One region of the Streptomyces sp. NPDC058872 genome, then DNA from elsewhere that is predicted to be linked to it. Evidence: riboswitches for the same ligand, from Rfam matches in the RefSeq annotation. Region 1 holds a riboswitch; each other region holds the start of a gene.

Evidence for each region. A riboswitch is a leader RNA that binds a small molecule or an ion and turns the genes downstream of it on or off. The one in region 1 is predicted to bind cobalamin.
Region 2: it holds a riboswitch for cobalamin, as region 1 does, so the genes downstream of both, ACFW22_RS09830 (ABC transporter substrate-binding protein) here and ACFW22_RS01955 (energy-coupling factor ABC transporter permease) in region 1, are expected to answer to the same signal.
Region 3: it holds a riboswitch for cobalamin, as region 1 does, so the genes downstream of both, metE (5-methyltetrahydropteroyltriglutamate--homocysteine S-methyltransferase) here and ACFW22_RS01955 (energy-coupling factor ABC transporter permease) in region 1, are expected to answer to the same signal.
Region 4: it holds a riboswitch for cobalamin, as region 1 does, so the genes downstream of both, cobN (cobaltochelatase subunit CobN) here and ACFW22_RS01955 (energy-coupling factor ABC transporter permease) in region 1, are expected to answer to the same signal.

What each region holds. Positions count from the first base shown of each region.
Region 1 covers NZ_JBHYMK010000002.1:137,367-144,462, forward strand. Annotated here, with positions in the region: gene ACFW22_RS01935 (hypothetical protein) at 1-95, opposite strand, end outside; gene dhaK (dihydroxyacetone kinase subunit DhaK) at 1,072-2,064, shown strand; gene dhaL (dihydroxyacetone kinase subunit DhaL) at 2,084-2,710, shown strand; gene ACFW22_RS01950 (PTS-dependent dihydroxyacetone kinase phosphotransferase subunit DhaM) at 2,812-3,195, shown strand; cobalamin riboswitch at 3,257-3,491, shown strand; gene ACFW22_RS01955 (energy-coupling factor ABC transporter permease) at 3,520-4,218, shown strand; gene ACFW22_RS01960 (energy-coupling factor ABC transporter substrate-binding protein) at 4,215-4,721, shown strand; gene cbiQ (cobalt ECF transporter T component CbiQ) at 4,728-5,477, shown strand; gene ACFW22_RS01970 (ATP-binding cassette domain-containing protein) at 5,474-6,337, shown strand; gene ACFW22_RS01975 (FAD-dependent oxidoreductase) at 6,565-7,096, shown strand, end outside.
Region 2 covers NZ_JBHYMK010000011.1:152,318-159,413, reverse strand. Annotated here, with positions in the region: gene ACFW22_RS09850 (MFS transporter) at 1-488, shown strand, start outside; gene ACFW22_RS09845 (alkane 1-monooxygenase) at 532-1,746, opposite strand; gene ACFW22_RS09840 (TetR family transcriptional regulator) at 1,862-2,455, shown strand; gene ACFW22_RS09835 (cold-shock protein) at 2,837-3,046, shown strand; cobalamin riboswitch at 3,102-3,282, shown strand; gene ACFW22_RS09830 (ABC transporter substrate-binding protein) at 3,320-4,402, shown strand; gene ACFW22_RS09825 (FecCD family ABC transporter permease) at 4,504-5,502, shown strand; gene ACFW22_RS09820 (ABC transporter ATP-binding protein) at 5,499-6,332, shown strand; gene ACFW22_RS09815 (ArsR/SmtB family transcription factor) at 6,305-6,682, shown strand; partial or broken gene ACFW22_RS09810 (MFS transporter) at 6,786-7,096, shown strand, end outside.
Region 3 covers NZ_JBHYMK010000017.1:114,583-121,678, reverse strand. Annotated here, with positions in the region: gene ACFW22_RS13810 (DUF3995 domain-containing protein) at 1-466, shown strand, start outside; gene ACFW22_RS13805 (phosphotransferase) at 562-984, shown strand; gene ACFW22_RS13800 (protein-L-isoaspartate O-methyltransferase) at 1,086-2,300, shown strand; cobalamin riboswitch at 2,425-2,646, shown strand; gene metE (5-methyltetrahydropteroyltriglutamate--homocysteine S-methyltransferase) at 2,811-5,135, shown strand; gene ACFW22_RS13790 (DUF5701 family protein) at 5,314-5,991, shown strand; gene ACFW22_RS13785 (chemotaxis protein) at 6,911-7,096, shown strand, end outside.
Region 4 covers NZ_JBHYMK010000005.1:34,207-41,302, forward strand. Annotated here, with positions in the region: gene ACFW22_RS04345 (S8 family peptidase) at 1-20, shown strand, start outside; gene cobN (cobaltochelatase subunit CobN) at 179-3,787, opposite strand; cobalamin riboswitch at 3,865-3,999, opposite strand; gene ACFW22_RS04355 (cobalamin biosynthesis protein CobG) at 4,080-5,417, shown strand; gene ACFW22_RS04360 (precorrin-8X methylmutase) at 5,432-6,067, shown strand; gene cobJ (precorrin-3B C(17)-methyltransferase) at 6,064-7,096, shown strand, end outside.

The DNA.
Region 1 (7,096 bases):
AGGTCCTCGGTGATCGCCTCCGCGATCTGCTCGTTCGTGACGAAGGACAGCAGGTAGACATTCTCCTGCGGCTGGATCCGTACGGCACCCTTCACCTCCGTCGCCCCCTGGGGGTCCGGATCTTCATGAACGCCGCTGCCTCCGGGGCGCCCGCTCCCTTCTCCCCGCTGGGGGAGGGAACCGTGCGCGTGACGTGGTCCGAGGGAGTGGACGCACAGCCGCCAAGCGTCAGCCCTGCGGCGAGAGCGGCCGCCGGGACCAGCAGGAGGACTCTCGCGGTAGGGCCGGACATCATCGGTTCTTCTCCTCGCCTCGGGACACGTCACCCCGGGTGCCTTCGTGTCCCTGGTCCTCTGGAGTCACGATGCCGGCCGCTCGGATTCGTCGCCCTTCTCCTCCAGCAGAATGCCGCGGGTCACCGGGACGAGGCTCTGCCACCAAGCGGGGACGTCCTTGCGCTCCTTGGGCATGGCTGCCGCGTCCGCCTCGGTCTGCTCCCCTTCGCATCAAGCCGTGCATCGCGCCTGCTGGCAGCCCCTCGCGTAACGTACGGAACGGGGACCGCGTACAGAAAGTGAGATCGGGTCAGAGGGCGTTGGAGTGGCTGAACCGCGCCGCGGCTGGCGCACGCTCCTGAAACCGTGCGGGTCGCGGGGTCAGGACCGAGTTGAGGTTTTCCCGTGATCTCGGACGCCGATGGTTATGCCGAGAGGGCGTGTTGGTGCCACCGCCTGGTCTCGGCCGGAGTGAGGGCAGCGGAAGATCTTGCGCTTGCGCAGGCGGCGGCAATCACAGGAGGTCGCGCCCAGCCACGACCAGGAGTGCCCCACGCACCCGTGCGCGCTCACGATCTCACGCCGATAATTGCGTCATGATGCGCACTCGCAAACCTCGAACGCGACTCCCTGATCTGATTGGGCATCAGGAAAGTCAGCATTGAGTCAGTATCAGTACCGCTCGGAACCGCCTCCCACCGCCTCGAACCGCCAAGATCCATAACTTGCCTCGCCTGCCCTGACCTGCAAAGACCCTGCCCAGCAGCTTGCCCGCCAGTCTCACCAGGAGGTACCCATGAGGATGCTGATCAACGTTCCCGAGACCGTGGTCGCCGATGGTTTGCGGGGGATGGCCGCGGCACATCCCGAGTGGACGGTGGACGTGGAGCGACGGGTGGTGATGCGCCGCGACGCGCCGGTGGCGGGAAAGGTCGCCCTGGTGTCCGGCGGCGGGTCCGGGCACGAGCCCCTGCATGCCGGGTTCGTCGGGCCCGGCATGCTGGACGCCGCTTGTCCGGGGGAGGTCTTCACCTCGCCCGTGCCCGACCAGATGGTGCGGGCCGCGGCTGCCGTCGACAGCGGCGCCGGAGTGCTGTTCGTCATCAAGAACTACACCGGCGACGTGCTGAACTTCGAGATGGCCGCCGAGCTGGCCGAGGACGAGGGGATCCAGGTCGCCAAGGTCCTCGTCGACGACGACGTGGCAGTGACGGACAGCCTGTACACGGCGGGCCGACGGGGCACCGGGGGAACGCTGTTCGTGGAGAAGATCGCCGGTGCGGCCGCCGAAGGGGGCGCGCCGCTGGAACGGGTGGAGTCACTCGCCCGTCGGGTCAACGCGCGGTCCCGTTCCTTCGGGGTGGCCCTGAGCGCCTGCTCCACCCCCGCGAAGGGCAGTCCCACCTTCGACCTCCCCACGGGGGAGATCGAGTTGGGGATCGGCATCCACGGCGAGCCGGGCCGCGAGCGGCGGGCGATGATGACCTCGCGGGAGATCGCGGACTTCGCGGTCGACGCGGTCCTGGACGACCTCCGCCCGGCCGGGCCCGTGATCGCCCTGGTCAACGGCATGGGCGCGACCCCGCTGCTGGAGCTGTACGGCTTCAACTCCGAGGTGCACCGGGTGCTGGGCGAGCGGGGCGTGCCGGTGGTCCGGACGCTCGTCGGAAACTACGTGACGTCGCTCGACATGGCCGGTTGCTCGGTCACCCTGTGCGAGGTAGACGAGGAGTTGCTGCGCCTGTGGGACGCTCCGGTGCAGACGCCGGCTCTGCGCTGGGGTCGGTGAGACGGGAGTGGGGAGCAGCATGACGGAGACCATTGACGCCGGGTTCCTGGTGCGTTGGTTGGCGGCGGTGTCCGAGGACGTCGACCGCGAGGCGGACCGGCTCACCGAACTGGACTCGGCGATCGGGGACGCCGACCACGGCGTCAACCTCAAGCGGGGGTTCACCGCCGTGACGGAGGCGCTGGCGAAGGAGCCGCCGGTGACTCCGGGTGCCGTGCTGGTAGCGGCCGGACGGCAGCTCATCTCCACGGTCGGCGGCGCGTCGGGGCCGCTGTACGGGACGCTGCTGCGGCGCGCCGGGAAGGCCCTGGGAGGGGACGGGGAGGTCAGCCGCGCGCGGTTGGCGGAGGCGCTCGATGCCGGCGTGTCCGCGGTGGCGCAGTTGGGCGGTGCGCAGGTCGGTGACAAGACGATGCTGGACGCGCTCGTACCGGCCGTGGAGGGGCTGCGGAGCTCGTTCGAGGCGGCCCGGGCCGCGGCGGAGGGGGGTGCCCTCGCGACCGTGCCCCTCCGGGCGCGCAAGGGGCGGGCCAGTTATCTCGGGGAGCGGTCGATCGGGCACCAGGATCCGGGGGCGACCTCCTCGGCGCTGCTGTTCGCCGCCCTTGCCGACGCCGCGGAAGCGGAGACGGGGGCGGGGGCATGAGTGGGGGCATGGGTGGGGCGGTCGGGGGCACCGAGGTCCCGGCCGCTTCCGCCCCCTCTCCCCCTCCCTCGCCCCCGGCGCCAGCGCCAGCGCCGGTCGGCATCGTGTTGGTGTCGCACAGCGCCGCGGTCGCTGCGGCGGTGGCCGAGTTGGCCCGGGGGCTCGCGGGTGGGGGCGAGGCTCCGGTGCTGGCGGCCGGCGGGGCTCCGGGCGGTGGTCTGGGGACGAGCGCCGAGCTGATCTGCAGGGCGGCGAAGGAGGCGGACCGGGGGGCCGGGGTGGCGCTCCTGGTCGATCTGGGCAGTGCGGTCCTGACCGTCAAGGCCTTGCTCGCCGAGGGTGACGAACTGCCGGAACGGTCCAGACTGGTGGACGCTCCGTTCGTCGAGGGGGCGGTCGCCGCACTGGTCACGGCGAGCGCCGGCGGGGACCTCGACGCGGTGGCGGCGGCGGCCTCGGAGGCGTACTCCTACCGCAAGGGTTGAGCGTGCGGGGTGCTCCGGAGCCGTGTGCGCGGAGTGAGCGGGGGACCGCTCCGGGTGGTGGTCGTGTTGTGATCCAGCAGGTCAACACACTACTGTCACAGGGCCTTGGTGTACGGGAAACCGGTGCAGTACCGGTGCGGCCCTCGCCACTGTGATCGGGAGGTCCGACTCCACCCTCCGGGGAAGTTCCCGGGGGAAGCCACTGGACCGCCGCGGGAGACCGTTGCGGTGTGGGAAGGCGGAGTCGGGCCGCATGACCGTCAGCCAGGAGACCGGCCAGGGCGCGTTGTCCATCCACGAGGTGCTGGAGAGGGTCTTCCCACCATGCATATAGCCGAGGGGTACCTACCCCCCGTGCACGCTGCCGCCTGGGGCGTCGCAGCTGCTCCGTTCGTCGTCCACGGGGTTCGCGCGCTGACCCGCGAAGTCCGGTCGAATCCCGATTCCACCCTGTTGCTCGGTGCGTCGGGCGCCTTCACCTTCGTCCTGTCGGCGCTCAAGCTTCCTTCGGTGACCGGGAGTTGTTCCCATCCGACCGGCACGGGGTTGGGTGCGATCCTGTTCCGGCCGCCGATCATGGCGGTGCTGGGAACGATCACCCTGCTCTTCCAAGCCCTGCTGCTCGCGCACGGGGGCCTGACCACGCTCGGGGCGAACGCCTTCTCCATGGCGATCGTCGGCCCTTGGGCGGGGTACGGGACGTACCGGTTGGTGCGGCGGTTCGGTGCTCCGCTGATGGTGGCCGTGTTCTTCGGCGCCTTCGTCGCCGACCTCTCCACGTACTGCGTCACCAGCGTGCAGTTGGCCCTGGCGTTCCCGGACCCGGGCAGCGGCGTGCTGGGGGCGCTCGCCAAGTTCGGCGGGATCTTCGCCGTGACCCAGATCCCCCTCGCCGTGAGCGAGGGCCTGTTGACGGTGCTCGTGATGCGGCTGCTCACGCAGTCCAGCAAGGGCGACCTGATCCGGCTCGGCGTCCTCGGACGGACGCGTGTGCAGCGGCAGCAGGAGGAGGCGGTCTCATGATGCATCGCAACACGAAGATCAACGGTCTGCTGCTGCTCGTCGTCGCCGCGCTCGCGGTGCTGCCCCTGGCGCTGGGCCTCGGCGACCACAAGGAGGAGCCGTTCTCCGGGTCCGACGGCGAGGCCGAGAGCGCGATCACCGAGCTCCAGCCGGACTACGAGCCGTGGTTCAGCCCGCTGTACGAGCCCCCGTCCGGTGAGATCGAGTCGGCGCTCTTCGCGCTCCAGGCGGCGATCGGCGCCGGAGTCCTGGCGTACTACTTCGGTCTGCGGCGGGGCCGCCGTCAAGGTGAGGCCCGGGCCCGGGCCGGCGTCTCCGCCCCGGTCGAGGACCCCGCCCTGCACAGTGCCCGGGCGGACGGCGTGGCGGCGGACGGCGGGACCGCCGACCGCGACGGCCGGGCACCCTCCCCGTCCGGCACCGGCAGGACGGCCCTCCGCGGCACGCCGGAGGCGGGATCGTCCGGCGCCGGGGCGTCGTCCCCCGACGGACCGGGCGCGTAACCGCCGATGCTGCCGATCGACGCGGCGGCGCACAGCAGTCGCTGGCGCCGCCGCCACCCGGCCGAGAAGGCGCTGCTCGGCTTCGGCCTGACGCTGTGTGCGGTGTGCCTGCCGCCGTGGCCGGGCGCACTGCTCGTGGCGGCAGCCACGCTCACGGTCCTGCTCGGCCCGGCCGGGGTGCCGGGTCGCCAGTTGTGGCGGGCGTTCCGCGTTCCGTTGGGCTTCTGCGTCACCGGGGCCGTTCCGCTGCTCTTCGAGGTGGGTGGGGCCCGGGGGTTCGTGGCCCTCGCACCCGACGGTCCGGTGCACGCGGGAGAGCTGCTGTTGCGTACCGCCGCGGCTTCGCTCGGAGTGCTGCTGTTCGCCTTCACGACGCCGATGTCCGACGTGCTGCCCCGGCTGGTGAGGGCGGGGGTGCCGGCACCGGTGGTGGACGTGGCGCTCGTGATGTACCGGATCGTCTTCCTGCTGCTCGACTCGCTGTCCAAGATCCGGCAGGCCCAGGCGGCACGGCTCGGGCACACCACCCGGACCGCGACCTGGCGTTCCCTCGCGGGGCTCGGCGCGACCGCGTTCGTGCGGGCCTTCGACCGGGCACAGCGGCTGCAGTCGGGGCTCGCCGGCCGCGGTTACGACGGCACGCTCCGGGTCCTGGTGCCGGGCCGGGCCGTCGCTCCGCGGTTCCTCGCGGCGACGGGAGCGCTCCTCGCGGGGCTCGTCGCCCTCACCCTCGTACTGGAAAGGTTCCTCCCGTGACGTCTTCGATCCCCGTCGTGGAACTGGTGGAGGCGGGATTCGCCTACGAGGACGGGCCCGCGGTCCTGTCCGGGGTGGACTTCGCGGTGGCCGAGGGACGTGCGGTCGCGCTCCTCGGCCGGAACGGCAGCGGCAAGACGACGCTGCTGAGGCTGCTGAGCGGGGGGCTGCGCTGCGGTGGCGGTGCGCTGCTCCTGGACGGGGCCCCGGTGACGTACGACCGGAAGGGGCTGACCCGGCTGCGGAGCACGGTGCAGTTGGTCGTGCAGGATCCGGACGACCAGTTGTTCGCGGCCTCGGTCGCCCAGGACGTGTCGTTCGGTCCGATGAACCTGGGACTGCCCGAGGAGGAGGTGCGACTGCGGGTGCGGGAGGCGCTGGAGGCGCTGGACATCGTGGCCCTGGAGGACCGGCCGACACACCTGTTGTCGTACGGGCAGCGGAAGCGTGCCGCGATCGCGGGTGCCGTGGCGATGCGGCCCCGGGTCCTGATCATGGACGAGCCCACGGCCGGGCTCGACCCGCACGGCCAGGAGAGGCTCCTGGAGACCCTCCACCGGCTGCGGGAGGCGGGAACGACCGTGGTGATGGCGACGCACGACGTGGACCTCGCGCTGCGGTGGGCGGACGAGGCGGCGGTGCTCTCCCCGACCGGCCTGCGCACCGGTCCGGTCGCCGAGCTCCTCTCGGACGACGTCCTGCTGGACGCGGCCCGGTTGCGCCGGCCGTGGGCGGCGGCCGTGACGCGCCTGCTGCGGTCCCACGGCCTGCTGGGCGTGGGCGCGGACGCGCCCAGGACTCCGGAGGACCTGGAGGCGTGGGTCGGGCCGGAGGTGTCGGTGCCGCAGCGCCCGTCCTGAGTCGCCCGGCGGCGCCGTGCGGAGCCCGTGCCCCCGCCCCGCACGGACCGTCCGGGTGGCGCGGCACGCCTTCGGGGGGGGGCGGGTCGCGGGTGCCGGGCGGTGCGGGCTCCCCATGGGCTACTGAGTAGTAGAAATCACTCCCCCATTCTTCTGCAACTAGTTGCAGAAGGCGCATCGGGTCACCTAGAACTGAGGTCGACGACCCCTGCGCGAGGAGACGCCCCATGACCCCGTACCCGCACCTGCTGAGCCCGCTCGACCTCGGGTTCACCACCCTGCCCAACCGGGTGATCATGGGCTCGATGCACGTCGGCCTGGAGGAGACCGAGCACGGTTTCGAGCGCATGGCGGCCTTCTACGCCGAGCGCGCCCGCGGCGGCGTGGGCCTCATCGTCACGGGCGGCATCGCCCCCAACGAGGCCGGCCGCCCCTGGGACGGCGGGGCCAAGCTGACCACGGCGGAGGAGGTCGCCGAGCACCGCCTGATCACCGGTGCGGTGCACGCCGAGGGCGGGCGCATCGCCATGCAGATCCTGCACTTCGGCCGCTACGCCTACCACCCCGGCCTCGTCGGCCCCAGCCCGATCCAGGCGCCCATCAGCCCCTTCGTGCCGAACGAGCTGACCGACGCGGAGGTGGAGCAGACCGTCGAGGACTACGCCCGCTGCGCCGAGCTCGCCAAGGAGGCCGGGTACGACGGCGTCGAGGTGATGGGCTCCGAGGGCTACCTCATCAACGAATTCATCGCCTCCGCGA
Region 2 (7,096 bases), on a different contig from region 1:
GCAGCGGGCGTCCCGCGGCCCGGACCGTCATCGGCGCGGCCCTCGCCTTCGGGGTGCTGGAGGCGGCGGCCGGGTGGGCGCCTGGCTTCATCGGTGCGGCCTGTCTGCTCGGACTCACCGGATTCGCCTCCGTCTCCTTCCTGCAGGCCGCCAACCACCGCATCCAACTCGGCAGCGACCCCCACTACCGGGGCCGGATCCTCGCCCTCTACACCGTGATCCTGCAGGGCACCACTCCGCTGGGAGCCCTGCTCGTCGGTCTGCTCACCGAACGGCTCGGTGCCCGCGCGGGCCTCTGGTTCGGCGGCCTCGTCTCCGCCGCGGCCGCCCTCGTCGCGCTCCTCTTCGAGCACCGGCGGACGCGCCGTCCCCCCGACCGGGAGGAGGTGCCCGAGGTGCCCGAGGACGCCCGTGCCCACCCCCGCTCCGGCATCGGTCCCGACGAACGGCCGGTGCGCGGTGCCACCCCCGGGGGCCAGGAGGGGTGACCCGTCGCCCCGGGGCGACGGGTCCGGTGGGGGCGCGCCGGCCTCATCCTCGGGGGCCCACCGCCCCGTACCGCGCGAGGAGCCGCTCCCGACGGGACGGTTGGAGGTTCGCGCGGGTCACGTCCCCGTCGTAGTGGGCGAGGACCCGCGGGTCCATGACGCGTCGCCAGAGCGGGGGCACGTACGCGAGGACGATCATTCCCGCGTACCCCGTGGGCATCTCGGGGGCCTCGTCGAAGTGGCGCAGCGATTGGTAGCGCCGGGTGGGATGGGCGTGGTGGTCGCTGTGCCGCTGGAGGTGGTAGAGGAAGACGTTCGAGGCGACGTTGTCGCTGTTCCAGCTGTGGCGCGGGGCGCAGCGCTCGTACCGACCGCTCGGGGCGAGCTCCCGCTTGAGGCCGTAGTGCTCGGTGTAGTTGATGACTTCGAGCAGGCAGAAGCCGAAGACGGCCTGGGCGGTGAGGTAGGGCAGGACTCCGGGGCCGAAGGCGAGCGCGAGCGCCGTGAAGAGCACGAGCGACAGGGCCCAGGAGTTGAGGACCGTGTTGTGCGGGCTCCACACGGACCGTCCCCGGCGTCGGAGGCGTCGCGCCTCCAGGCGCCACGCCGAGGTGAGGCCACCGAGGACGGTCCGCGGCAGGAAGCGCCAGAAGCCTTCGCCGAGCCGGGCGCTCGCCGGGTCCTCCGGGGTGGCGACGCGGACGTGATGGCCGTGGTTGTGCTCGACGTAGAAGTGCCCGTACCAGGTCTGGGCGAGCGCGATCCGGGAGAGCCTGCGCTCCAGGGCCTCCGTCTTGTGCCCCAGCTCGTGGGCCGTGTTGATGGCGATGCCGGCGACTCCACCGAGGGTGAGGGTCAGCCCGATCCGGTCGACCGCGGAGAGGTCCCCCCGGGTGATGAGCCAGCAGCCGAGGACCAGACCGGCGTACTGGAGGGGCAGGTACAGGAAGGTGCACCAGCGGTAGTAGCGGTCCTGTTCGAGCCGGGCGATCGCGCTGTCCGGCGGGTTGGCGGCGTCCTTGCCGATGAGGTGGTCGACGACGGGGAAGACCGCGTACAGGACGAGGGGCCCGGTCCACCAGAAGACGCCGAGACCGGTGGCGGTCGCCAGCCCCCAGGAGAGGAAGGGAAAGGCCGGGATGAGCAGACCGAGCAACCAGAGGTGGCGCTTGGGGTCGCGCCAGGCGACGGGTGCTTCGGGAGCGCCGGTGACCCGGGGCGCTTCCGGCGTGTCGGGGGAGTCGCTGGGCAGGGGCACGACCGGCTCCTCACGGAGGGTGGACACTTTGCATGTCTTCTGTCCATTTTATAGACGCCTTCCCTGCTAACCGTCAATGCTTTGGACAGTGCCCCCTGGATAAAGTGGGGACACGATGACACGTTTCCGCGAGAGTGTTCGGTCCCTCCTGCGCGAGCAGGTGCTCGATGCCGCCTACCGCCTCGTCGCTGCCGAAGGGTGGGGCGGGCTGCGCATGGCCGCCGTCGCGCGGGCCGCCGGCATCAGTCGACAGACGCTCTACAACGAGTTCGGCTCGAAGGACGCCATAGGCAATGCGCTGGTCCAGCGCGAGCTGGAGGGCTTCCTGCTCGGCATTCAGCGTGAACTCGACGCTCACCCGGGTGATTTGGAGGCGGCGGCTGCCGCGGGCGTCGGCTACACGCTTCAGCAGGCCGTGGACAATCCGCTCATCAAGAGCGTCCTCCTTGCGGCCCGGGGGGGCGAGGACGACCTCCTCGCCTACCTCACGACCCGCCCGGAACCGGTCTTCGGTACGGCGATGGCGATGCTCGACGCGTATGCGATCGAGGCCTGGCCCGATGTGGACGAGGAATCCCGGGGGCTCGCCGTCGAGACGATCGTGCGGCTCACCGTGAGCCACATCGTCCAGCCGGCCGCCGCACCCGAGGAGTCGGCGCGCCGCATCGCCAGGATCACCGCGAGGATCGCGTACCCCGGTGGCGCGTGAGCGGCCCGGGCGGGTGAAGGGGCGGCCCGGTGCGGTCCGGGCGTCGGCCCGGCCCTTCTCCGGTCGGCCCGCTCCGCTCCCCGCATCCACCGGGGCCACGGGGCGTCGTGCGGCTCGCGGGTGGCCGCCGCTCCCTCCCGGCGTCACCGGAAACGGGTGAGGTCCGCTGTCGGACACGGGGGATCTCCGACAGCGGACCTCTGTTGAACATTCTACGAGATGTTCGAGCGTGCTTCGTCCGCGGGGCGTCGGTGGCGAAAGGGCGGGGCGGCGGGGTACACCTCACATGAGGCGCGGACGCGGCCGACGGCCGGCCGATCGGTGCCGGACGGGTCCGGCAGCCGGGGCCCGTTCCGTCGCGCCGCCGGTGACGAGGAGGTCGTGGTGGAAGGCAGGAGCAAGGGGTTCGTGCGGTCCTTCAACCGTCTCGGCGGGTACGGCTTCGTCGTCCCCGTGGGCTCCGAGGAGCAGGTCTACTTCAGTGCCGAGGACATCGAGGGCGAGGACCGGGTCCTCGCCGAGGGACAACAGGTCACCTTCGTCCTGGTCCTCGGCGAGGGCCGCTTCGAGGCGAAGGAACTGCGCGTCTGACGGGGGTCGGTGTGCGTCCGACGCCCGGTGGTACTGTGCCGAAGCCAGTCGCACCTTTGTACGCACCTGAGCGGGTACGTGCACGGGTCAGGGAATCCGGTGCGAGACCGGAACTGACGCGCAGCGGTGAGGGCGACGGGCGGCGCATCGGCCACTGGGCAGCACGACGGGCCCGGGAAGGCGCTCCGTCCGGCTGACCCCGAGTCCGAAGACCTGCTGGCGGCCCCGGCGGCACGTGGTCGTCCGGGGAGCACCGTACGACAGGCTCCGCGTATGAGCCGTGGACGCAGAGGAAGTTCCGTGCTGCTCGCACCCCCGGTCCGCTCCGCCCTGCCCGCCCTCGCCGGCATGCTCCTCCTCGCCGCGACGGCCACCGCCTGCGGTGGTGGGCCCACTGCCGCTCCGTCCGGGACGGGAGCCCCGGAGCGCGCCCGTCCGGTGGCGCTCGACGACAACTGCGGCCGACCGGTCCGCGTCGACCGGACCCCCCGGCGTGCCGTCGCCCTCGACCAGGGCGCAGCGGAGATCATGCTCTCCCTCGGCCTCGCCGACCGCATGGTGGGCACCGCGACCTGGACGGACCCGGTGCTGAAGGGCCTGGAACGGGAGAACGCCAAGGTTCCGCGACTCGCCGACCGCTATCCCTCCTTCGAGAAGGTCCTCGACGTCGAACCCGACTTCGCCGCCGCCTCCTTCGCGTACACCCTCGGTGAGGGCGGCGTCGCGACCCGCGAGCGGTTCGAGCAGTTCGGCATCCCCACCTACCTCTCGCCCACCGATTGCGTCGGCAAGGACAACAGCGGCGACGGCGACGGGGTCCGCACCCGCCCGCTCACCATGGAGACGGTCTACGGCGAGATCCGGGACCTGGCAGAGGTCTTCGCGGTCCCGGAGCGGGGCGAGGAACTCGTTGCCCGGCTCAAGGCCAGGGTGACCGGCGCCACGGCGGCGGCCGACTTCACCGATGCCACCGTGCTCTACTGGTACTCCGACGCGGAGGCGCCCTACACGGCGGGCTGCTGCGGGGCACCCGGCATCGTCACGAACGCGCTCGGGGCGAAGAACGTCTTCGACGACACCCGCGAGGAGTGGCCCCAGGTCAATTGGGAGACCGTCGCGGACCGCGACCCCGACGTCCTCGTGATCGGCGATCTGACACGCCGGGCCCAGTCGGCCGAGAGTGCCGCCAAGAAGATCGAGTTCCTGGAGTCCGACCCCGTCACCCGGAACATGACGGCGGTGAAGAACAAGCGGTACGTCCTGCTCAGCGGCCAGGCGCTCAATCCCACCCTCCGTACGGTCGAGGGCATCGAGAAGGTGGCGGCTGCGCTCCGCTCGTACGGGCTCGCCGGGTGACCGCGCACCCCCGGAGCGAGGTCGCCGCCGCTCCCGGTCGGGCCCTCGGAGCCCCCGGCGGCGGGAGCGGAGACGCCCCGCCGTCGGTCCGGACCGGGGCGCTGCTGTGGACGGCGCTCGGGTCCGCCCTGCTGGCCCTGTCGGTGGCCGTGGCCATCACCATCGGGCCGGCGGACATCGGAGTCGGCGAGGTCGGGTCCGTGGTGACCGCGCACCTCACCGGCGGGACCTCGACGCTCTCACCGATCCGCGACGGGATCGTCTGGGACCTGCGGTTGCCCCGTACCCTCCTCGCCGCCGTCTGCGGAGCCGGACTCGCCGTCTGCGGAACGGTGATGCAGGCGCTCCTGCGGAACCCGCTCGCCGACCCCTTCGTCCTCGGTGTCTCCTCCGGAGCCTCGACCGGTGCGGTCGCGGTCGTCGTCCTCGGCGTCGGCGGGGGCCTCCTCTCCGTCACCGGTGGCGCCTTCCTCGGAGCCGTGGTCTCCTTCGCGCTCGTCCTCCTCCTCAGCCACACCCTCGGCGGCTCGACGGACCGGGTGGTCCTCGCCGGTGTCGCCGCGATGCAACTCTTCTCCGCCCTCACCTCCTTCGTCGTCATGACCGCGGCCGACGCCGAGACCACCCGGGGAGTGCTCTTCTGGCTGCTCGGCTCGCTCGCCGGCTCCGGCTGGACCGAGGTGGGGACGTGCCTCGCCGCCCTCGCCGCGGCCCTGCTCGTCTGCGGAGGGTACGCAAGGACCCTGGACGCCTTCGCCTTCGGAGAGGAGGCCGCCGCCTCCCTCGGCGTCGCCGTCGTGCGGACCCGGCTCGTCCTGCTGTGCGTCACCGCCCTCCTGACGGCCGCCCTGGTCTCCGCCGCAGGCGCGATCGGCTTCGTCGGCCTCGTCCTGCCGCACGCAGCCCGTGCGCTCGCGGGGCCCGGACACGCCCGCCTCCTGCCGATCACGGCCCTGGCCGGAGCGGTCTTCCTGGTCTGGGCCGACACGCTCGCCCGCACGGTCCTCGACCCACAGGAGGTGCCGGTGGGCGTGCTCACCTCGCTGATCGGCGTGCCGGCCTTCGTCCTCGTCCTGTACCGCACCAGGAGCGCCCGATGACCGAAACCGCGGACGTGAGGACGAGCGCCGGCACCGGACTCGCCGCCGATCGGGTCGTGCGCACGGCCGCTGACGTCCTCGTCCTCGACGGGGTCAGCGTTCGGCTCGTCCCGGGGACCGTCACCGGGCTGCTCGGACCCAACGGATCGGGCAAGTCCACACTGCTGCGCCTCCTCTCCGGGGTCCTCGCCCCCCACTCCGGGACCGTCACGCTCGACGGGGAGCCACTGGGCGGGCTCGGTCGCCGCACGGTCGCCCGGCGCCTCGCCGCGGTCGAGCAGCAGGCCGACACCCAGACCGATCTGACCGTCGTCGACGTCGTCCGCCTCGGTCGCGTGCCGCACCGCCGGGCCTGGACCCCGGCCTCGGCCGACGACGAGGCGGCGGTCCGCACCGCCCTCGAACGCACCGGGCTCGCGGACCGTGCGCGGCAGCCCTGGCGCACCCTCTCCGGCGGCGAACGCCAGCGCGCCCAGATCGCCCGCGCCCTCGCCCAGGAGCCGCGCGAACTCCTCCTCGACGAACCCACCAACCACCTCGACGTCCAACACCAACTGGACCTCCTCGCCCTCGTCGCCGGCCTCGGCCTCACCGCCGTCGTCGCCCTGCACGACCTCAATCTCGCGGCGATGTACTGCGATCGACTCGTGGTCCTCGCCCGCGGGCGGGTGGTGGCGAGCGGGGCACCGGAGGAGGTGCTCACCGAGGAACTCATCGCCGAGGTCTACCGCGTCCGCAGCACCGTGACCCGACCGGGCCCCGACGGGCGCCCGCACATCCGCTTCCTGGGTACGGTGGGCCCATGTCCAGGCCCGAACCCGAATCCGTAGCACCCGATTCCGCCCCCGCTGCCCGCCCCCACCAGCGGACTCCGGGAGCGCGCGAACTCGCGTCAGCGGCCGAGGTGTTCGGCCTCCTCTCCGATCCCACCCGGCTTCACCTGGTATGGCTGCTCACCCGGGGCGAATCCGACGTCGGCGCCCTCACCGAGGCGTGCGGGGCCGCGCGGCCGGCGGTCAGCCAACACCTCGCCAAACTCCGCCTCGGCGGGCTGGTCCAGTCCCGCAAGGACGGCCGTCGGGTCGTGTACGCGATGCCCGACGGACATCTGAAGCGCCTGGTCGTCGAGGCGATCAACCGTGCCGACCACCAGGTGACGGGAGAGCCCTGGCACGACTGACGTTCCTTCCCGCACCCGAAGGCGTCAACATGTGCGCAATCGTGCACGTGTCGGCTACGGTGGAACCACCAGCCGTTCGCCGTGGCCGACCGGGGGCACCCCCATGCTGTCCGTCCTGCGCAACCGCACCTACCGACGCCTCTTCGGCGCCCAGGTCGTCGCCCTCGCGGGCACCGGCCTGGCCACCGTCGCACTGGGCCTCCTCGCCTACGACCTGGCCGGGACGGACGCCGCCGCCGTGCTCGGCACCGCGCTCGCCATCAAGATGGCCGCCTCCGTGGGGATCGCCCCGCTCGCCGGCGCCCTCGCCGCACGCGTGCCCCGCCGTGCCCTGCTCGTCTCGATGGACCTGGCGCGGGCGACGGTCGTGCTGGCGCTCCCCTTCGTCACCCGGGTCTGGCAGGCGTACGTCCT
Region 3 (7,096 bases), on a different contig from region 1:
CGGCGTGGGCGAGGACGCCCGCGCCGCAGCCGGCTTCGCGGCGGCCGGCCTGGCGGCGGCGAGCGCTTTGCACGTGGTGTGGACCGTCTCGACCTGGCCGCTGGCCACCCGTGCCGAGTTCGCGGCCGTCGTGGTCGGCGTCGAGGAGAGCCGGCTGCCCTCGGCCCAGGGGACGCTGGTGGTCGCCGGACTGCTCGGCGCGGGCGCGTGGCTCGTGGTCACGGCCGCCCGGCCGACGCACCGCCTCGCTCCCTCACGACTGGTACGGACGGGCCTGTGGACGCTCTCCGGCGTGCTCACCGCCCGCGGAGCGGGCGGCCTGCTGGTCTCCGGCTTCGACCTGAGGGACGTCCCCGCCGAGTTCCGGCACTGGGACCTCGCGCTCTACTCGCCGCTGTGCCTCACACTGGGCGGACTGACGGGCTATCTGGCGGTCCGCACCCGACCCGGACGACGCTCCAGGTGAGTGAGTCCGGTGTCCGCGCTGGTCGCGACCGCGGCGAAGGACACCCGTCGACCGGCGCCTGACGACCAACCCGGACGCTCTTCCGACAGCGCTGGATGCCGTTTCCCCAGCCCGGTGAGGGTACGACCGCTGTGCCGCCGGTCGAGGAGGGCACGGCCTTCGCGTGGGTCACCGCAGCAACATCGGTGGACGTTGCCGAACCCTCGTCGTCGTGCCAGAGCTCGGGGCGATGGGCACAGCCCTTCCACCAGCGCGGTGCTGCACTGACGTCGCCTGGTTGCAGGCAGTTCCGCATGTGGGGGCCGCTGGCGATCGCGCAGCGGTGGGCGGTCGACACGGCCCGCGAGAAGCTGGCGCGGGTGCCGGAAGTCGAACGGCTCTTGGGCGGGGTCCCCCGCACGATGGTGTCGCAACTGGTCCACGGCGACCTGTCCGGCCCCAACATGTTGCTGCGGGGCGAAGGGGTGGCCGCGCTCGTCGACTTCCACCCGCCGGTCCGTCGGGGAGCCCTCTGGTAGGTGGGCCGCCTCGCACCTCCGGACGGCCACAGCCCTGACCGCCGTGCCTGCTCCTGCTCCTGCTCCTGCTCCTGCTCCTGCTCCCACGAAGGACTGCCCGCATGCCCCGTGATCTCCAGGCCACCGATCCGAGCAGCCTGCGCACCGCCATGGTCGACCGTCTCGCCTCCACAGGTGTCCTGACCGACTCGCTGCTGCGCGATGCCCTGCTCCACGTGCACCGCGAAGTCCTGTTGCCGCACGCCTATGTGCGGGTCAGCGGCCCGGGTGCCGATCCGATCGATTGGCGCCTCCTCGACGGCTCCCACCCCGAGGACCGTCAGGAGTGGCTCGAACTGATTCACAGCGACGAGTCGATCCTGCTCCAGCGCGACGGCGAACCCCTCGACGCGCTCGGCCGCGGGCCGGTGACCGGCGGCCACATGACGTCCATGTCGACCTACGCCCCCGCCACCGTCGAAACCCTCCAGACCCTCCAGCTCGCTCCTGGCCGGCGCTACCTGGAGCTCGGGCCCGGTCCCGGCGTCTCCCTCGCGCTCGCCGCCACCGTCACCGGCCCGGGACTCGCCACCGGAGTGGAACGGGACGCGCACATGGCGGCCTTCGCCCAGCGAAACCTCGACCGGCTCGGCGTCGGTGCGACGGTGTTCGAAGGCGACGCGCTCGACGGGCAGGAAGGCCGGGCGCCGTACGACCTGATCCACTCCGGCATCGGCGTCCCGTGCGTCCCGCCCGCGTGGGTGGAGCAACTCGCGGCCGGTGGGCGTCTGCTGACCACGCTGGTGACCCGGACGCCGAGCTGGCCCGGGCAGCTCCTCGTCACCCGCTCCGGTCGGGGCCGAATCGAAACGGTCCTTCAGGGGCGGGCGCGGGGTTACCGGCCGATGCTGGGCTACCGGTCGTTGGGTTCCCTGGACCACCGCGCGCGGATCAAGGCCAACCCCGGCACGGCGCGACCCACCCGGTTCGTCCCGCCGCCGGACGAGGCCCACGGCTACTGGCTCGCCGTCGCGCACTGCGCGCCGGGCCTGGTGCGGGACTTCCAGGCCGACACGATGACGATCGTCGCCCCCGAGGACGGCTCCTGGGCCGTGGCCGGTCCTGATGACGGCATCGTCCGCGTCCACGGGCCGCGCGACGTCTGGGCCGAACTCGAAGACGTACATGCCCGTTGGGAGCGGGCGGGACTTCCTGAGACGTACCGGGTCGCCCTCTCCGAGGACACCGGGATCCAGCACGTCGTCTCAGGCCCCGGGCCGAAGGCACTGAGCTGGACACTTCCGCCCCTGGCCCTCGTGCCGCCGCAGACGTCATGACCGCGCCACCGGGGCGCCACCGCGCGGCCGTACGCGTACCGCAGGACGTCATCGACTGCGGAGCCGCCTCGTTTTTTACGTCTGCATGTTGGATAAACCTCGCCGCTGAGCGATCGGACGTCCTAGGCTGGTCCTCGCAGCTGGTTCGCCCCGTCCGCCAGGCGGGAGCGTCGCAAGAGGGAACCCGGTGGGAATCCGGGACTGCCCCGCAGCGGTGAGCGGGAACGACCGCCGTCATACGCACTGGGTCCGGACAACGGTCCTGGGAAGCGACGGCCAGTAGGTGTCCTCCGCCAGGAGGACGTGCCCGCGAGTCCGAAGACCTGCCCGTTGCCCACGCACGGTCGTATGCCGTGCGCGGACATCCCGGTGACCTCGTGGGCGGGTCGGCGTACACAGCGAGCGGCACATCCGGCGTTTCCGGTCCGGTGCTCCGCACCTCCTGTGGCTCCTTCGCGTCCGCCTCCCGTCTCCGGGATGTTGTGGACACATCTCGCGAAGGAGAGTTCCGTGACAGCCCAGTCCGTAGCCACGGCAGCACGAGCCACCGTGTACGGCTACCCCCGCCAGGGTCAGAACCGCGAGCTGAAGAAGGCCGTCGAGGGCTATTGGAAGGGCGGTGTCACCGCCGATGCCCTCCGGGAGACGGCGGCCGGCCTCCGCCGTTCCCGCTGGCAGGAGTTGGTCGACGCCGGCATCCACGAGGTGCCGACGGGAGACTTCTCCTCCTACGACCACGTTCTGGACACCAGCATCATGGTCGGTGCCGTGCCCGCACGCCACCGCGCCGCCGTCGAGGCGGATGCGCTCGACGGGTACTTCGCGATGGCCCGCGGCACCCAGGACGTGGCCCCGCTGGAGATGACCAAGTGGTTCGACACCAACTACCACTACTTGGTGCCCGAACTCGGCCCGGACACCGTCTTCGCCGCCGACTCGACCAAGCAGGTCGCCGAGCTGAGGGAAGCCCTCGCCCTCGGCCACACTCCCCGGCCGGTCCTGGTCGGCCCCCTCACCTATCTGCTGCTCGCCAAGCCGGCCCCGGGCGTCGTGACCGACTTCGAGCCCCTGACCCTTCTCGACCGGCTGCTGCCGGTCTACGCCGAAGTCCTCGCCGATCTGCGCGCGGCCGGCGCCGAATGGGTCCAGCTGGACGAACCCGCCCTGGTACAGGACCGCACACCGGCCGAGCTGAATGCCGCCGCCCGCGCCTACCGTGAACTGGGCGGTGCCACCGACCGGCCCAAGCTGCTCGTCGCCTCGTACTTCGACCGGCTGGGCGATGCCCTCAAGCTGCTCGCCGCCGCCCCGGTGGAGGGCCTCGCCCTGGACTTCACCGAATCCGCCGCCGTGAACCTGGAGGACCTTGCCGCGATCGGCGGGCTGCCCGGCAAACGCCTGGTCGCAGGCGTCGTGAACGGCCGCAACGTCTGGATCAACGACCACCAGAAGTCCCTGGCCACCCTGGGCACCCTCCTCGGGTTGGCCGACCGGGTCGACGTCGCCGCGTCCTGCTCCCTGGTGCACGTCCCCCTGGACGCAACCGCGGAGCGCGACATCGCACCCCAGATCCGACGCTGGCTGGCCTTCGCCCGTCAGAAGAGCACCGAAGTCGCCACCCTCGCCCGCGGCCTCGCCCAAGGCACCGGTGCGATCGCCGCCGAACTGGCCGCCAACCGCGCCGACCTCGCCTCACGAGCCGGCTCCGTCCTCACCCGCGACCCCGCGGTCCGTGCCCGTACCAAGGCCATCACCGACGCGGACGGTCGGCGCTCCCAGCCGTACGCCGAGCGCTCCGCGGCCCAACGCGCCCATCTGGAGCTGCCGTTGCTGCCGACCACGACCATCGGCTCGTTCCCGCAGACCGGCGGGCTCCGTGCGAGCCGTGCCGACCTCCGGGCCGGCCGGATCGACACCGCCGGATACGAAGGCCGCATCGAGGACGAGATCCGCGAGGTCATCTCCTTCCAGGAGAAGACCGGCGTCGACGTCCTGGTGCACGGCGAGCCCGAACGCAACGACATGGTGCAGTACTTCGCCGAGCAGCTGACCGGCTACATCGCCACCCAGCACGGCTGGGTCCAGTCCTACGGCACCCGGTACGTCCGCCCTCCCGTCCTCGCCGGTGACGTCTCCCGTCCCGAACCGATGACGGTGCGCTGGACCACATACGCCCAGTCTCAGACCTCCAGGCCGGTCAAGGGCATGCTGACCGGTCCGGTCACGATGCTCGCGTGGTCCTTCGTGCGGGACGACCAGCCGCTGGGCGACACCGCCCGGCAAGTGGCGCTGGCCCTGCGCGACGAGGTGAACGACCTGGAGGCGGCCGGGACCTCGGTCGTCCAGGTCGACGAGCCGGCGCTCCGCGAGACCCTGCCGCTCCGGGCCGCCGACCACCCCGCCTACCTGGCCTGGGCGACCGAGTCCTTCCGACTGACCACCAGCGGCGTACGACCGGACACCCAGATCCACACGCACATGTGCTACGCGGAGTTCGGCGACATCGTCCGGGCCATCGACGAGCTCGACGCCGACGTCATCAGCCTGGAGGCGGCCCGTTCCCACATGCAGGTGGCCGACGAACTGGCCGAGCACGGCTACCCGCGCGAGGCCGGTCCGGGGGTCTGGGACATCCACTCCCCGCGCGTCCCGGGCGTCGACGAGATCGCCGTGCTCCTGCGCAAGGGCCTGGCCGCCATCCCGGCCGAGCGCCTGTGGGTCAACCCGGACTGCGGGCTCAAGACCCGCGGCTGGCCGGAGACCCGCACCTCCCTGGAAAACCTCGTCGCCGCAGCCCGCACGGTCAGGGCGGAGTTGACGGTCCACAACGATTGACGCCCGAGGTCCGGGCCGAACGCACCGTCGTCCGGCCCGGACGCCCTCGGAGTACGAAGCCTTCGGGGCGCACGCCGCTTCAGACGACCGTGCGCGTCCGACACCGATCACGGGAACGATCCGGCGACGCCCCGCGTTGCCCCGGGGCTTGCCGCGAACAGCGACCCGAAGGACTCACGTGCCCGAAGCAACGTCCGACACCAGCCCCGGGACCACCGCCCTCGCACCGCTCCCGCCGCTCACCGCCCAGGCCGAACGCCTGATCGAGCTGGGCGTGCACGAACTCGCCGGGATCTCCGCCGCCGCGTTGCGTGCCTTCGCCGAGGGCGCCCACGGGGACACGGGCGACGCCCTGCTCGCCGTCGACCCGAATCGTGTCCCCGCCTCTGCCCTGGCGCCCCTGCCCGACCGTGACGGCAAGCCCGGCTTCGTCGTCGTCGACATGCTCGACGTCGACGAGTTCGCGCCCACCGACAGCGCCAAGGTGCCCGACGGGCCGCTCTACCTCGTCACCGGCATCGACCGCGGCGACCACATGGCCAACTGGAGTCCCGAAGAGGCGCTGCCCGCGCTCACCGAGGCGGGCCGCACCCCCCTGCTCCTGACCGAAGGAATCCACTGGGTGCTCCAGCAGCCCGCGGCGCTGGAGCGCAACCACTGCTTCATGACCATCGGGGCCCGACTGCGCAAACCGAACGGCACCTTCGACGCCCGCACCCCCGCCATCTGGATCAGCAACGGCACGGGGCGGGACGGCCGCGAACGCCGCAACGCCCCCAAGATCGGCTGGTGCTGGTGGGGCAACCGGCACACCTGGCTGGGCTTCGGCTCGGCAACCGGCCGGACGACGACCTAGCAGCGGGTAGGCGCGTTCTCCACGGGCGCGTCCGGCCCCACCGGACGCGCCCGCTCCCATGCTTCGGACGGAGGCACGGTGGTCGCCTGCCGAGCAGGGCGTGCTGACCGTCGCTTCGTCGCTGCCGTCCCGTGCCGCCCCTGGTGTCCTCGACGTCGTACGGACTGCGGTCCATGGCATCGGCGCCCGGTGGCGCGGGCCGCTTCGACGGGAGCCACGCCCTCCCCGACGTTCGTGCGGGTGCGGTCCTCGGGGTGAGCGGGTCCGTGACGTGCTGCCGCCCGGACCGACCGGGCCGCGGGGCACGGACCGGTGCAGGCACGGGCCCGTGGCCCGGAGAGGACGGGCCGGGCACGGGCGGGGCTTCTCGGATCGAGTCGCGCCTTCCCGAATATCGGGTCAAGCTCGTCTATGTGTCCCCTTTCATAGGCAATCACCCCGTACCGCGATCGTCAGGAAGGGCGCCGCACCGAGGAGGCGGAAGTGGGCGGGTCCGTCACCATCGGACACGACGGTGCCCGGCTGACGGACGGAACCCTCCAGGGCGGTGCGGGAACTCCGAGGCAGCCACACCGTGCACCTCGACGGCCGGGTGGTCGTGAGGGGCGACGCCGGACGGGCCCACGGTCGACCCCGACGACCGCACCGCGGACCCCAGCGCGCTGAAGCCCGGATCCACCACGGTCACGGCCGCGGCGACTGAGGTCACCGACGACAAGTCGACGGCAGCGGCGCGACCGCACGGCGACACCGGTCTCAAGGCCTCCCCTCCGCAGCGAGGAGCAGAACGAAGCAACCGAACGGCTCGCCGGGCCGCACCCGTGCGGCCCGACCGCACCGCACCACGCACCGCCCCCACGGGCGTCCCGCCCCCGTCCCCCACCGGCCATGGCCGCCCTCACCACCAGGAAGGCACCCGATGGATCCCCTGCTCACCCCGGACCAGCTCGCCGAACTGCGCCGTCCCCGGCCCTATCCCGCCCTCTCGTTGCTGATGCCGACCCACCGCCGCGAGCCGGAGAACGCGCAGGACCCCGTGCGTCTGCGCAACCTCGTGGCCCGGGCGGAGAGGGCATTGGAGAACGACCCCGACGTGTCGCGCGAA
Region 4 (7,096 bases), on a different contig from region 1:
AGGCCGCGAAGGGGCAGTAGCCCCGCCCGGGGGGCCGCCCACGGACGGCCGCACCGGGCCCGCCGGAGCGGGGCGCGGTCCACCGGCGCGCCGAAGGGGTTCCCCCGGCCGGCCGGGGGCCGCGGGGCGGGTTACGGAGCGGCTCCCCCGCACGGCTCCGGCACCCGCCCCGCGGGGATCAGTCCTCGCCCTCCAGGTCGCCCTCGGTCTCCAGGAACACCTGGCGCAGGGCGGCCAGGGTCTCCGGGTCCGGCTTCTCCCACATCCCCCGCGACTCCGCTTCGAGGAGCCGCTCCGCGATGCCGTGCAGGGCCCACGGGTTGGCCTCCTTCAAGAAGGCCTGGTTCTCCGCGTCGAGGACGTACTCCTGCGTCAGCTTGTCGTACATCCAGTCCGCGACGACCCCGGTCGTCGCGTCGTACCCGAAGAGGTAGTCGACGGTCGCCGCGAGCTCGAACGCGCCCTTGTAGCCGTGGCGGCGCATCGCCTCGATCCACCGCGGGTTGACCACCCGGGCGCGGAAGACCCGGGAGGTCTCCTCGACGAGCGTGCGGGTGCGGACGGTCTCCGGGCGGGTCGAGTCGCCGATGTACGCCTCGGGGGCCGTGCCCTTCAGCGCGCGGACGGTCGCGACCATGCCGCCGTGGTACTGGAAGTAGTCGTCGGAGTCGGCGATGTCGTGCTCGCGCGTGTCCGTGTTCTTCGCGGCGACCGCGATCCGCTTGTACGCGGTCTCCATCTCGTCGCGCGCCGGGCGGCCTTCGAGCCCGCGGCCGTACGCGTACCCGCCCCACACCGTGTACACCTCGGCGAGGTCGGCGTCCGTGCGCCAGTCGCGCGAGTCGATCAGCTGGAGGATGCCCGCGCCGTACGTCCCCGGCCGCGAGCCGAAGATGCGGGTGGTGGCGCGCCGCTCGTCGCCGTGCTCGGCCAGGTCGGCCTGCGCGTGCGCCCGCACGTGGTTGTCCGAGGCCGGCTCGTCGAGCCCGGCCACCAACCGTACGGCGTCGTCCAGGAGGCCGATGACGTGCGGGAAGGCGTCCCGGAAGAAGCCCGAGATGCGCAGCGTGACGTCGATGCGCGGGCGACCGAGCTCGGCGAGCGGGATCGGCTCCAGGCCGTTCACGCGGCGCGAGGCCTCGTCCCACAGCGGACGGACGCCGAGCAGCGCGAGGGCCTCGGCGACGTCGTCGCCGGCGGTGCGCATCGCGCTCGTGCCCCACAGGGAGAGGCCCACCGAGGTCGGCCACTCGCCGTTGTCCGTGCGGTAGCGCTCCAGGAGCGAGTCGGCGAGCGCCTGGCCGGTCTCCCAGGCGAGCCGGGACGGCACCGCCTTCGGGTCGACGGAGTAGAAGTTGCGGCCGGTGGGCAGCACGTTGACCAGGCCCCGCAGCGGGGAACCGGACGGGCCGGCCGGGACGAAGCCGCCGTTCAGGGCGTGCACGGCGTGCGCCAGTTCGTCCGTGGTGGCGGCCAGCCGCGGCACGACCTGCTCACAGGCGAAGCGCAGCACGGCCTGGACCTCGGGGCCGTACCCCTCGGGGACGGCCGCCGCGTCCCAACCGGCGGCCTCCATCGCCTCGACCAGCTCGCGGGCCTTCGCCTCGGCCTCGTCGGCGGTGGTGCGGGTGGCGGCCGACTCGTCCAGGCCCAGGGCCTCGCGCAGCCCCGGCAGGGCCTGCGTCCCGCCCCAGATCTGGCGGGCCCGCAGGATGGAGAGCACCAGGTTGACCCTGCCCTCCCCGACCGGGGCGCCGCCGAGGACGTGCAGGCCGTCGCGGATCTGGGCGTCCTTGACCTCGCACAGCCAACCGTCGACGTGCAGCAGGAAGTCGTCGAAGCCGTCGTCCTCGGGGCGCTCGTCGAGGCCGAGGTCGTGGTCGAGCTTGGCGGCCTGGATCAGGGTCCAGATCTGGGCGCGGATCGCGGGCAGCTTCGCCGGGTCCATGGAAGAGATCTGGGCGTACTCGTCGAGCAGTTGCTCCAGGCGCGCGATGTCGCCGTACGAGTCGGCGCGGGCCATCGGGGGCACCAGGTGGTCGACGAGGGTCGCGTGCACGCGCCGCTTGGCCTGGGTGCCCTCGCCCGGGTCGTTGACGAGGAACGGGTAGACCAGGGGCAGGTCGCCGAGGGCCGCGTCGGGGCCGCAGGCCGCGGACAGGCCGGCGTTCTTGCCCGGCAGCCACTCCAGGTTGCCGTGCTTGCCCAGGTGGACCATGGCGTCGGCGCCGAAGCCGCCGTCCTCGGCGCCGGCGGCGATCCAGCGGTAGGCGGCCAGGTAGTGGTGGGACGGCGGGAGGTCGGGGTCGTGGTAGATCGCGATCGGGTTCTCCCCGAAGCCGCGCGGCGGCTGGATGAGGACCAGCAGGTTCCCGCGCCGCAGGGCGGCGAGGACGATGTCGCCCTCGGGGTTGCGGGAGCGGTCCAGGAACATCTCGCCCGGCGGCGGGCCCCAGTGCTCCTCGACCTCGGTGCGCAGCTCCTCCGGGAGGAGCGCGTACCAGCGCTTGTAGTCGGCGGCGGGGATGCGGACCGGGTTCTTCGCGAGCTGTTCCTCGGTGAGCCAGTCCTGGTCGTGGCCGCCGGCCTCGATGAGGGCGTAGATCAGCTCGTCCCCGTCGCCGGAGACCAGACCGGGCAGCTCCTCCTCGGGCCCGAAGTCGTACCCCTCCGCGATCAGGCGCCGCAGCAGGGCGACGGCGGAGGCCGGGGTGTCCAGGCCGACCGCGTTGCCGATGCGGGAGTGCTTCGTCGGGTACGCGGAGAGGACGAGGGCCAGCTTCTTCTCGGCGTTCGGGACGTGCCGCAGCCGGGCGTGCCGGACGGCGATCCCGGCCACCCGGGCGGCGCGCTCGGCATCCGCCACGTACGCCGGCAGGCCGTCCGCGTCGATCTCCTTGAAGGAGAACGGCACGGTGATCAGCCGGCCGTCGAACTCGGGCACGGCGATCTGGTTGGCCGCGTCCAGCGGGGACAGGCCCTCGTCGTTCTCCTCCCAGGCGGAGCGCGAGCCGGTCAGGCACAGCGCCTGCAGCACCGGCACGTCGAGCGCGGCGAGCGCCCCCGCGTCCCAGGCCTCCTCGTCCCCGCCCGCCTGCGCCTCGGCCGGCTTGGTGCCGCCGGCCGCGAGGACGGTGGTGACGATCGCGTCGGCGGTGCGGAGGGTGTCGACGAGCTCCGCCTCGGGGGCGCGCAGGGAGGCCACGTAGAGCGGCAGGGCGCGGGCCCCGGCGTCCTCGATCGCCCCGCACAGGGCGTCGACGAAGGCGGTGTTCCCGCTCATGTGGTGGGCGCGGTAGTAGAGCACGGCGACGGTCGGGCCGGTCTCGTTCCGCGCCGTGCGCTCCAGGGGGCCCCAGGTGGGGGTGGCGGCCGGGGCCTCGAAGCCGTGGCCGGTGAGGAGCACGGTGTCGGAGAGGAAGTGGGCCAGCTGCGCCAGGTTGGCCGGGCCGCCGTGCGCCAGGTAGGCGTGCGCCTCGGTGGCGACGCCGATCGGCACGGTGGAGGCCGCCATCAGCTGGGCGTCGGGGGCCTGTTCGCCACTGAGCACGACGACCGGCTTTCCGGCGGCGAGGAGCACGTCCAGCCCCTCCTGCCAGGAGCGGAGGCCGCCGAGGAGGCGGACGACGACCAGGTCGACGCCGTCGAGCAGGGCCGGCAGGTCGGCGAGGGGCAGGCGGGAGGGGTTGGCGAAGCGGTACTCGACCGGTCCGTCCCCGGGCGCCGCGGCGTTCGCCGCACGGGCGCTGAGCAGGTCGGTGTCGGAGTGCGACAGCAGCAGGAGCATGGCGAGCTCAGGCCTTCCTCGGGGTTGTCCGCGCCCCGGGTGGTCGTGTGAATGGGGGCCTCCCCTCGCTCGGCCGAAGCCGAGAGCGCGGGAAAGGGAGTTCCTGACTCACCCGCCCCATCGCTGGTACGGGCTCACAGTGGCGGGACCGCGCCGGAATCTCACCGGGCTTCCTCCCCGGGGTCCTGGGACCCCATGCCGGTCTGCATCCTAGATCGTGGCGCCGGCGGGCCCCCAGGGAGCGGGGACGTCGACCGGATCACACCCGGTGGCCGGCCGGTTCCCCGTGGGTATGCTCGCCGCCATGCCGCCCACCCCACCCCCGAAGCCCGAAGCGGGCGAGGCCCGCACGCGGGACCGTGGCGACGCCTGCCCCGGGGCGCTGCGCCTGCACGCCGCCGACGACGGCCGCCTGGCCCGACTCCGCCTGCCCGCGGGCCGTCTGACGGCAGCTCAGGTGGAGGTCCTGGCCGGTGCGGCCGATGCCCTCGGCGACGGACGGATCAGCATCACCTCGCGCGGCAACGCGGAGCTGCGCGGCCTCGCCGAGGACTGCGGAGCGCGGCTGGCGGAGCTCCTGGCGGAGGCGGGCCTGCTGCCCTCCCCCACCCACGAACGGGTCCGCAACATCGTGGCCTCGCCCGCTGCGGGCCTCGACGGACTCGGCCACGCCGACGTGCAGTTGTGGGCGCGCGAGCTGGACGCCGCGCTGTGTGCCGAGGCCCGGGCGGCGTCCCTTTCGGGGCGGTTCCTGTTCGTCCTGGACGACGGGCGCGGAGACGTGGCCGGGCTGGGCGGCGATGTGAGCTTGATCGCAGAACCGGACGGATCGGTCCTGCTGCGGCTCGGCTCGCGGGCCTTCCGGCTCGCCGCCGCGGACGCCGTCCGGGCCGCCCTCACCGCCGCCCTCGCCTTCCTGGACGCCGCCGGGGCCGCCGGGAACGGGGCCTGGCGCCCCCGCGAACTGCCCGAGGGGCACCTGCCGGACTGGGCCGGCGCCCTGACACGGGCCGGGATCACCGCCGAGCCCGTACCGGTACCGCCCCTGCCCGTGCCCCGGTCGCCCGAACCCGGGCCGCTCGGCGACGGCGCCCTGCACGTCCTCGCCCCGCTCGGCCGGCTCACCGCCGTCCAGCTGCGGGCCCTGCTGCCGGCCGCCGAGATCCGGCTCACGCCGTGGCGGGGGGTCGTCGTGGTGGGCGCCGCAGCCGCCCCGGCCGCGGACCGCCCCGCCGCCGTCCCGGCCGCCGGGCGAGCCTCCGCCCCCACCCCGGCCGCCGGCGGAAGCACCCCGGTCGGTTCCCTCCCGGCGCGGCTCGCCGAGCTGGCGTCACACGGCCTGCTCACCCGCTCCGACGCACCCGGCGCCCGGGTCACCGCCTGCACCGGACGGCCCGGCTGCGCCAAGTCCCTCGCCGACGTCCGGGCCGACGCCCCCGCCGCACCCCCCGGACCCCTGCCCGTGCACTTCTCCGGCTGCGCACGCCGCTGCGGACACCCGCACGGCACCTGGATCGACGTCCTCGCCACCGGCGACGACGGCTACCTGGTGGACGGCGTCCCCACCCCCCGCACCTCCCTGACCGCAGCAGTCTCGGCGGCCCGCAGCCTGCCGACCCACACGAGATGAGCGAGAACAACAGGATGTTCGACTACGAGAAGGACGGGACGGAAATCTACCGCCGGTCCTTTGCCACCATCCGCGCCGAGGCGGACCTCGCGGGCCTGCCCGCCGACGTCGCCCAGGTGGCGGTCCGGATGATCCACGCCTGCGGCATGACCGACCTCGTGCAGGACATCGCGTACTCCCCCGGCGTCGTCGCCCGCGCCCGCACCGCCCTCCGCGCCGGTGCGCCCATCCTCTGCGACGCGCAGATGGTCGCCAGCGGCGTCACCCGCAAGCGGCTGCCCGCCGACAACGAGGTGCTCTGCGGCCTCTCCGACCCGGCCGTCCCGGGCCTCGCCGCCGAGCTCGGCACCACCCGCTCCGCCGCCGCGTTCGAGCTGTGGCGGGACCGGCTCGAAGGGTCCGTCGTCGCCATCGGCAACGCCCCCACCGCCCTCTTCCACCTCCTGGAGATGATCGCGAAGGGGGCCGGGAAGCCCGCCGCCGTCCTCGGCATACCCGTCGGCTTCATCGGCGCCGCCGAATCCAAGGAGGCGCTGGCCGAAAACGCCCTCGGCCTCGACTACCTGGTCGTACGGGGCCGGCGCGGCGGCAGCGCGATGACCGCCGCCGCGCTCAACGCCCTCGCCCACGAAGCGGAGATCCAGCAGTGACCGGCAAGCTCTACGGCGTGGGCCTCGGCCCCGGCGACCCGAACCTGATGACCGTGGCCGCCGTGAGGGCGATCGCCGAAGCCGACGTCATCGCTTACCACTCCGCCCGCCACGGCCGCTCCATCGCCCGCTCCATCGCCGCCGAGCACATCCGCGAGGACCACCTCGAAGAGCGGCTGGTGTACCCGCTCACGGTGGAGACCACGGACCACCCCGGCGGCTACCGGGGGGCCCTGAACGACTTCTACGAGGAGGCCGCGACCCGCCTCGCCGCCCACCTCGACGCCGGCCGCACCGTCGCCGTCCTCGCCGAGGGCGACCCGCTCTTCTACGGCTCCTACCAGCACATGCACAAGCGGCTCGCCGACCGCTACGACACCACCGTCATCCCCGGCGTCACCTCGGTGAGCGCCGCCGCCGCCCGGCTCGGCGAGCCGCTGTGCGAGGCGGAAGAGGTCCTCACGATCATCCCCGGCACCCTGCCGGAGGACGAGCTGACGGCCCGCCTCGCGGGCACCGACTCGGCGGTCGTCATGAAGCTCGGCCGCACCTTCCCCACCGTGAAGCGGGCCCTGGAACGGGCCGGCCGCCTGGACGACGCGCGGTACGTGGAGCGGGCGTTCATGGCCGGCGAGCGGACGGAGAAGCTGACGGAGGTCGACCCCGCGTCCGTCCCGTACTTCTCGGTCGCCGTGCTGCCCTCCCGCATCGACCAGGAGCCCCCCGTACGGGAGGCGGGCGAGGTCACCGTCGTCGGCACCGGGCCCGCCGGAGCGCCCTGGCTCACCCCCGAGTCGCGCGGCGCCCTCGTCAACGCCGACGTCCTCGTCGGCTACACCACCTACCTCGACCGGGTGCCGGAGCTGCGGCCCGGGCAGATCCGGCACGGCTCCGACAACAAGGTCGAGTCCGAGCGCGCCGAGTTCGCCCTCGACCTGGCCCGGCGCGGCCGGAAGGTGGCGGTCGTCTCGGGCGGCGACCCCGGCGTCTTCGCCATGGCGACGGCGGTCCTGGAGGTCGCCTGCGAGC